DNA from 2 places in the Streptomyces sp. NRRL S-920 genome. Region 1 is predicted to be linked to the other one. Evidence: riboswitches for the same ligand, from Rfam matches in the RefSeq annotation. Region 1 holds a riboswitch; the other holds the start of a gene.
What was found. Region 1 has a riboswitch for cobalamin ahead of IG54_RS0133305 (ABC transporter substrate-binding protein). Riboswitches for the same ligand answer to the same signal wherever they lie in the genome.

Region 1 (3,625 bases):
CACGACCGCTCGGTCGACGCCACCCATGTCGCCGAGGGCGCTCGATCCGGCAGACCGCCGGAAGCACTCCATTCACATCCGGGGGGATCAGGACCTGGTCCGCAGCCATCACGCGAAACGCGGGCGCGGATCAGCATGGAGAAAGGCGTCACCATGACCTCAGTGCAGGTCGAAGAGCAGCACGACGGGCACGACGGCGATGGTGCCGTGCAGGCCGCAGGCGGCCCGTCCGGCGAGGGCTACCAGCGCGGTCTGGGGGCCCGGCAGATCCAGATGATCGCGATCGGCGGTGCCATCGGCACCGGCCTGTTCCTCGGCGCGGGCAAGGCCATTCACAAGGCCGGCCCCAGCCTCATCCTGGCGTACGCCATCGCGGGCCTCGTCATCTTCTTCATCATGCGGGCACTGGGCGAGCTGCTCATGTACCGCGCCGTGTCGGGCTCCTTCTCGGAGTACGCACGCGAATTCATGGGCCCGTTCTTCGGATTCGTGACCGGCTGGACGTACTGGCTCTTCTGGGTCGTCACCGGCATCACCGAAGTCACCGCGGCCGCCCAGTACATGCAGTACTGGACACACGACTCATTCCCACAATGGGCCTACGCGCTCGTCTTCACGGTCATCCTGTACGGCGCGAACCTCATCTCCGTGAAGCTCTTCGGTGAGCTGGAGTTCTGGTTCTCGATGGTCAAGGTCACCGCCATCATCGGCATGATCCTGATCTGCGTCGGCATCCTCACCATCGGCTTCTCCGACGCCGGTGACACCGCGACCGTGGCCCACCTGTGGAACCAGGGCGGCTTCTTCCCGAACGGCATCGGCTCCACGCTGATGACGCTCCAGATCGTGATGTTCGCCTTCCTCGCCGTCGAGCTGGTCGGCGTCACCGCGGGCGAGTCCAAGGACCCGAAGACCGTCCTGCCCAAGGCCATCAACACCGTGCCGTGGCGCATCGCCGTCTTCTACGTCGGCGCGCTGATCATGATCCTGTCGGTCGTGCCGTGGACGCACTTCCAGCCCGGGGTGTCGCCGTTCGTCGCGGCCTTCGAGAAGATGGGCCTCGGTGTCGGCGCCGCGATCGTGAACTTCGTGGTCCTCACCGCCGCGCTCTCCTCCTGCAACTCCGGCATGTACTCCACCGGCCGCATGCTGCGCGACCTGGCCCTCAACGGCCAGGGCCCGAAGCTCTTCACCAAGCTCACGAAGAACGGCCTGCCGCTGCTCGGCACCACGTTCTCCGCCGCGTTCATGCTGGTCGGCGTCTGGATCAACTACCAGTGGCCGGGCGAGGCGTTCAACTACGTCGTCTCCTTCGCGACCATCTCCGGCATGTGGGCCTGGATCATGATCCTGGCCTGCCAGATCCGCTACCGCCGCAAGGCCGACCGCGGTGAGCTGCCGCAGTCCACCTTCCGGGCGCCGGGCGCCCCGTACACCAGCTGGTTCGCCCTGCTCTTCATCGGCATGGTCATCGTGATGATGGGCGTCGACAAGGACGCGCGTATCTCGCTGTACGCCGCCCCGGTCTGGGCCGCGATCCTCGGGGTCACCTACCTGGTCCTCAAGAGCCGCAACCCGCAGGCCGCCGCGTTCAACAAGCGCAAGGTCGGCGTCGTCGCCTCCGAGGACGCGCCGGTCGACAAGGACTGACCCCGGCTCCCTGGAGCCCCTGTCCAGCATGTGGGCCCGCCCGTACCGCACTCCGGTACGGCGCGGGCCCTCTGCTTATCCTGACTGCCATGCTGACCATCACCCAGGCCCTCCACGACCAGATCGTCGCGCACGCCCGCCAGGACCACCCCGACGAGGCGTGCGGCGTGGTCGCGGGCCCGGCGGGCACCGGCCGCCCCGAGCGGTTCATCCCGATGCTGAACGCCGCGCGCTCGCCCACGTTCTACGAGTTCGACTCGGGCGACCTGCTCAAGCTCTACCGCGAGATGGACGACCGCGACGAGGAGCCGGTGGTCATCTACCACTCGCACACCGCGACCGAGGCCTACCCCTCCCGCACCGACATCTCGTACGCCAACGAACCCGGCGCCCACTACGTCCTGGTCTCCACCGCGGACACCGACGACGCGGGCCCCTTCCAGTTCCGCTCGTACCGGATCGTCGAGGGTGAGGTCACCGAGGAAGAGGTGCGGGTCGTACAGGCATACTGACCCCGACCACTTCTGGGCGGCAGGAGACAGGAAGCCGGTGCGAACCCGGCACGGTCCCGCCACTGTGACCCCACACCCCCCTCACCGGGGGCGCGGGGGAGTCAGGAACTGACCTGCCGCCTTCTCTCCACGCAACGCAGGGGACGCGGAAATCCCCTGGAGGAGGCAGTACAGCCATGTCCCGCGCCCTACGCGTACTCACCGCCGCGGCCCTGCTGGCCCCGCTCGCCGCATGCGGCTCGTCCGAGTCCGCCGACTCCAAGAAGCCCGCAGCCAAGGCCGCCGGATTCCCGTACACCGTCACCAACTGCGGTGTGCGCACGACGTACGAGGCGCCCCCCGAGCGGGCCGTCACCATGAACCAGCACGTCACCGAGGTGATGCTGGAACTCGGCCTCAAGGACCGCCTCGTCGGGACCGCCTACCTCGACGACAAGGTGCTGCCGAAGTACGAGAAGGCGTACGACTCCGTCCCCGTCCTCGCCAAGGAGTACCCCTCCTACGAGAAGCTGCTCGCCGCCAACCCCGACTTCGTCTACGGCGGTTACGCCAGCGCCTTCCTCGCGGGCGACGGCCGCGGCCGCCCCGCGCTCGCCAAGTCCGGCATCAAGAGCCGCCTCAACATCGAGGGCTGCGCGAAGCGTGCGGTCTCCATGGACGACGTGTACCGCGAGGTGCGCGAGGTCGGCTCGACCTTCGGGGTGCGCGAGCGCGCGGACAAGTGGGTGAGCGGCGCCAAGCGGGTACTGGCCGCCACCGAGAAGAAGGCGAAGGGCGGGAAGCCTGCCTCCGTCTTCGTCTACGACAGCGGCGACAAGACCGCGTTCACGCTGGGCGGCCGGGGCATCGGCAACGACATCGTCGAGCGGGCGGGCGGCCGCAACGTCTTCGCCGACGTGGACAAGTCCTTCGGCGACGCGTCCTGGGAGAAGGTCGTCGAACGCAAGCCGGAGGTCATCGTGATCCTCGACTACGGCGCCACGACCGTCGCCCAGAAGAAGCGCCGCCTCCTCGAAGACCCGGTCCTCGCGGACGTCCCCGCGATCAAGAACAAGCGGTTCGCGGTGCTTCCCCTGTCGGACGCGGTGACAGGAGTACGAGCCCCGGAGGCGGTGAAGAAGCTGGCGGCACAGCTGTGACGGAGCGCTTGGGAAGCAAGTCCGCACGGGTGGATATCAAGTCCGTCCGGCGCCTGATCCAGCCCGGGGGAGGCAAAATCCAGCCCGTCCGGCGTTTGAGGACGAGCCCGAAGGGCGATCGACCGAGCTTCAGGGGGCGGCGCCTCCTGACATTGGCGGGACTGACCGCAGCCCTCGCGGCAGCGATGCTCGCCGGCCTGGCCCTGGGCTCGGTCAGGATCCCCCCGAGCCAGGTCGTGGAGATCCTCACAGGCCGCGCGGAACCCTCCCCCTTCCGCACGATCGTCCTGGAGGTAAGACTCCCCAGGGTCCTGCTGGGCGCCA
Region 2 (3,625 bases), on a different contig from region 1:
CTCTTCGGCGGCCTCATCGGCGCCGCGGTCATGTCGATGGGCTGGTCGTCGATCAACGGCGGCACCGTCGTCACCAAGGTGCTGATCCCGGCCCTCGCCGCGCCGCTCGTGGCGGGTCTCGCCGCGACGCTGGCGACGCGACTGACGTACCGCATCGGCCGCAACACCGACACCAGGGCGACCGCCAAGGGCTACCGCGCGGGCCAGATCGCCTCCGCGGGCCTCGTCTCGCTGGCGCACGGCACGAACGACGCGCAGAAGACCATGGGCATCATCACGCTCGCGCTGGTCACCGGCGGTGTCCTGAACCCCGGCGCGAACCCCCCGATGTGGGTCATCGTCTCGGCCGGTGTGGCCATCGCCCTCGGCACCTACCTCGGCGGCTGGCGCATCATCCGCACCATGGGCAAGGGCCTCACCGACCTCCAGCCGCAGCAGGGCTTCGCCGCCCAGACCAGCGCCGCGACGGTCATCCTGGCCTCCTCGCACCTGGGCTTCTCGCTCTCCACCACGCAGTCCTGCTCCGGTGCCGTGATGGGCGCGGGCCTCGGCCGCAAGGGCGGCGTGGTCCGCTGGTCGACCGCGACCCGGATGTTCGTCGCGTGGGGTCTGACCCTGCCGGCCGCCGGTCTGGTCGGCGCGGGCGCCGAGTTCCTCACCAAGCAGGGCCCCTGGGGCATCGCGGTCACCGCGGCACTCCTGATCGCCGGCTCGGCCGTCATCTGGGCGCTCTCGCGGCGCAACTCCGTGGACCACACCAACGTCACCGACGACGAGATCCGCCACGGCCACGACACCGCGGGCGCCGAGCCCCTGGGCGTCGTGACCACCGCGATCGCCGCCGTCCAGCCGCCCCCGGCCGGCCCGCTGGCCGCCGTCGGGGCCCCCTCCGACGAACCGGTCAAGGCCACCATCGCGGCCCCGACCTCGACCACGACCGGCGCCATGGCGGACCCCGCCCGGCCCGCGACGGTGTAAGGACACATCAGCATGAACATCGACTGGGCAGCTCTCGGCTCCGTCTTCGGAGTCAGCCTCGCCGTGACGGTGGCTCTCGTGGGCCTGTTCACCCTCGGCATCATCGGTCTCTCCAAGCAGGAGACGGCGTCCGCGTCGGGCGGCGGCTCCGCGGCCATGGCGCGCACCGGCGCGTACGCCTGCTTCGCGCTGTGCGCGGCGGCCGTGGCGTACGGGATCTATCTGATCGTCGCCTGACGGCAGCGGTCCCCGGTGGGGGTGCGGGACGTGTACGCGTCCCGCACCCCCACCGTCGTATGCGGGACCTCGCTGTGAAGCACCGCTGTGAAGCACCGCTGTGGGGCTCCGCACACTCTCCCGCCGCAGGTCAACAGCGAGTTGACGGGCGTTCGCGGGGCGTGGTGGACTGCCGGGGCCAACTACGGCGGCAGAAGAGGAAGCCGGTGCGAATCCGGCGCGGTCCCGCCACTGTCACCGGGAAGCCACGACGCTCCCCGGAAGCCAGGAACTCTCGCCGCCGATCACGTCGAACCAGGGCGCGGACACCCTGAGTGAGGACATATCGCCATGCGCGGCCGCCCGTTGCCGGACCAGTTCCCGAGCGCCAGCTCCCTTCTCCGTACGACGACGGGCTGAGCCCATGAGTGCCGATCGCGACTTCGCGTACGGCGCCGCCGCCGGCCTCCTCGGCGACCTGCTGCTCGGCGATCCCCGCCGGGGCCATCCGGTCGCCGCGTTCGGTCGTACGGCGGCCGCCGTCGAGCGGGCGCTGTGGCGGGACCACCGCGGGTGGGGCGCGCTGCACGCCGTGGTCTGTGCCGGGGGCGCGGCGGGTGCCGCCACCCTCGCCGCTCGTCTTGTACGCCGTTCCCCCGCCGCGTCCGTCGCGCTGACCGCGGCCGCGACCTGGGCCGTGGTCGGCGGTACCTCGCTGGGCCGGGAGGCGCGGGCCATCGGCGGGGCGCTGGCCGCCGGTGACGTGGAGGTGGCGCGGGAGCGGCTGCCCCATCTGTGCGGGCGGGATCCGCAGGCGCTGGACTCCGACGGGATCGCGCGTGCCGTCGTCGAGTCCGTCGCCGAGAACACCTCCGACGCGGTGGTCGGCGCGCTGGTGTGGGGTGCCGTCGGCGGGGTGCCGGGGCTCGTCGCGTTCCGCGCCGTGAACACCCTCGACGCCATGGTCGGCCACAAGTCGCCCAAGTACCGCCGCTACGGCTGGGCCTCCGCCCGGCTCGACGACGTCCTCGGGTGGCCGGGGGCCCGGCTCACGGCCGCCCTGGCCGCTCTCGCGGGGGACGCGCCCGCCGGGGCCGTGCGGGCGTGGCGGGCCGATGCCGCGAAGCATCCGAGCCCCAACGCCGGGCCCGTCGAGGCGGCCTTCGCCGGGGCGCTGGGCGTACGGCTGGGCGGGACCCTGTCGTACGCGGGGCGCGTCGAGCACCGGCCCGTGCTGAACGCGGACGGCCGGGACGTCGGCGTCGAGGACATCGAGCGGGCCGTGAAGCTGTCGCGGCGGGTCGGCTGGCTGGCGCTGGGAGTCGCGGTGGCGGCCCGCCGGGCACTGCGGTCGACGAAGTCGAGGAGAGACATATGAGTGGTGGGCTGCTCGTCGCGGGGACCACCTCCGACGCGGGCAAGAGCGTCGTCACCGCCGGGATCTGCCGGTGGCTGACCCGCAAGGGCGTGTCCGTCGCGCCGTTCAAGGCACAGAACATGTCGCTCAACTCCTTCGTCACCCGCGAGGGAGCGGAGATCGGGCGGGCGCAGGCCATGCAGGCGCAGGCCGCCCGCGTCGAGCCGAGCGCGCTGATGAACCCCGTACTGCTCAAGCCGGGCAGCGACCGCTCCAGCCAGGTCGTGCTGATGGGCAAGCCGGTGGGCGAGATGAGCGCGCGCGGCTACCACGGGGGGCGGCAGGCCGCGCTGCTCGACACCGTCGTGGGATGCCTCGAGGAGTTGCGGGGCAGCTATGACGCCGTGATCTGTGAAGGGGCGGGCAGTCCCGCCGAGATCAATCTGCGGCGCACGGACATCGTGAACATGGGCATCGCGCGAGCCGCCCGCTTCCCCGTCCTGGTGGTCGGTGACATCGACCGCGGCGGGGTGTTCGCCTCCTTCTTCGGGACGACGGCGCTGCTGAGCGCGGCCGACCAGGAGCTGGTGGCGGGGTATCTCGTCAACAAGTTCCGGGGCGATGTCTCCCTCCTCGAACCCGGCCTCGACATGCTGCACGGCCTCACCGGGCGGCGCACGTTCGGTGTGCTGCCGTTCCGGCACGGGCTCGGCATCGACGAGGAGGACGGCCTGCGGGTCTCCCTGCGCGGCGCCGTACGGGAGTCCGCGGTGGCGCCCCCGGTCGGCGAGGACGTGCTGCGGGTCGCGGTGTGCGCGGTGCCGCTGATGTCCAACTTCACGGACGTGGACGCGCTGGCCGCGGAGCCGGGTGTCGTCGTGCGGTTCGTGGACCGGGCCGAGGAGCTGGTCGACGCCGACCTCGTGGTCGTACCGGGAACACGCGGCACCGTGCGGGCCCTTGAGTGGCTGCACGAGCGCGGTCTCGCGGACGCCCTCGCGCGCCGCGCCGCCGAGGGGCGGCCGGTGCTCGGGATCTGCGGCGGCTTCCAGGCCCTCGGCGAGCACATCGAGG

Region 2: another riboswitch for cobalamin. It lies ahead of IG54_RS0129110 (cobalamin biosynthesis protein); the one in region 1 lies ahead of IG54_RS0133305 (ABC transporter substrate-binding protein).

What each region holds. Positions count from the first base shown of each region.
Region 1 is NZ_JODF01000078.1:9,160-12,784, forward strand. It holds gene IG54_RS0133295 (amino acid permease) at 154-1,650, shown strand; gene IG54_RS40875 (Mov34/MPN/PAD-1 family protein) at 1,740-2,162, shown strand; cobalamin riboswitch at 2,126-2,294, shown strand; gene IG54_RS0133305 (ABC transporter substrate-binding protein) at 2,339-3,301, shown strand; gene IG54_RS0133310 (FecCD family ABC transporter permease) at 3,487-3,625, shown strand, end outside.
Region 2 is NZ_JODF01000054.1:5,352-8,976, forward strand. It holds gene IG54_RS0129100 (inorganic phosphate transporter) at 1-978, shown strand, start outside; gene IG54_RS0129105 (hypothetical protein) at 991-1,215, shown strand; cobalamin riboswitch at 1,372-1,509, shown strand; gene IG54_RS0129110 (cobalamin biosynthesis protein) at 1,619-2,572, shown strand; gene IG54_RS0129115 (cobyric acid synthase) at 2,569-3,625, shown strand, end outside.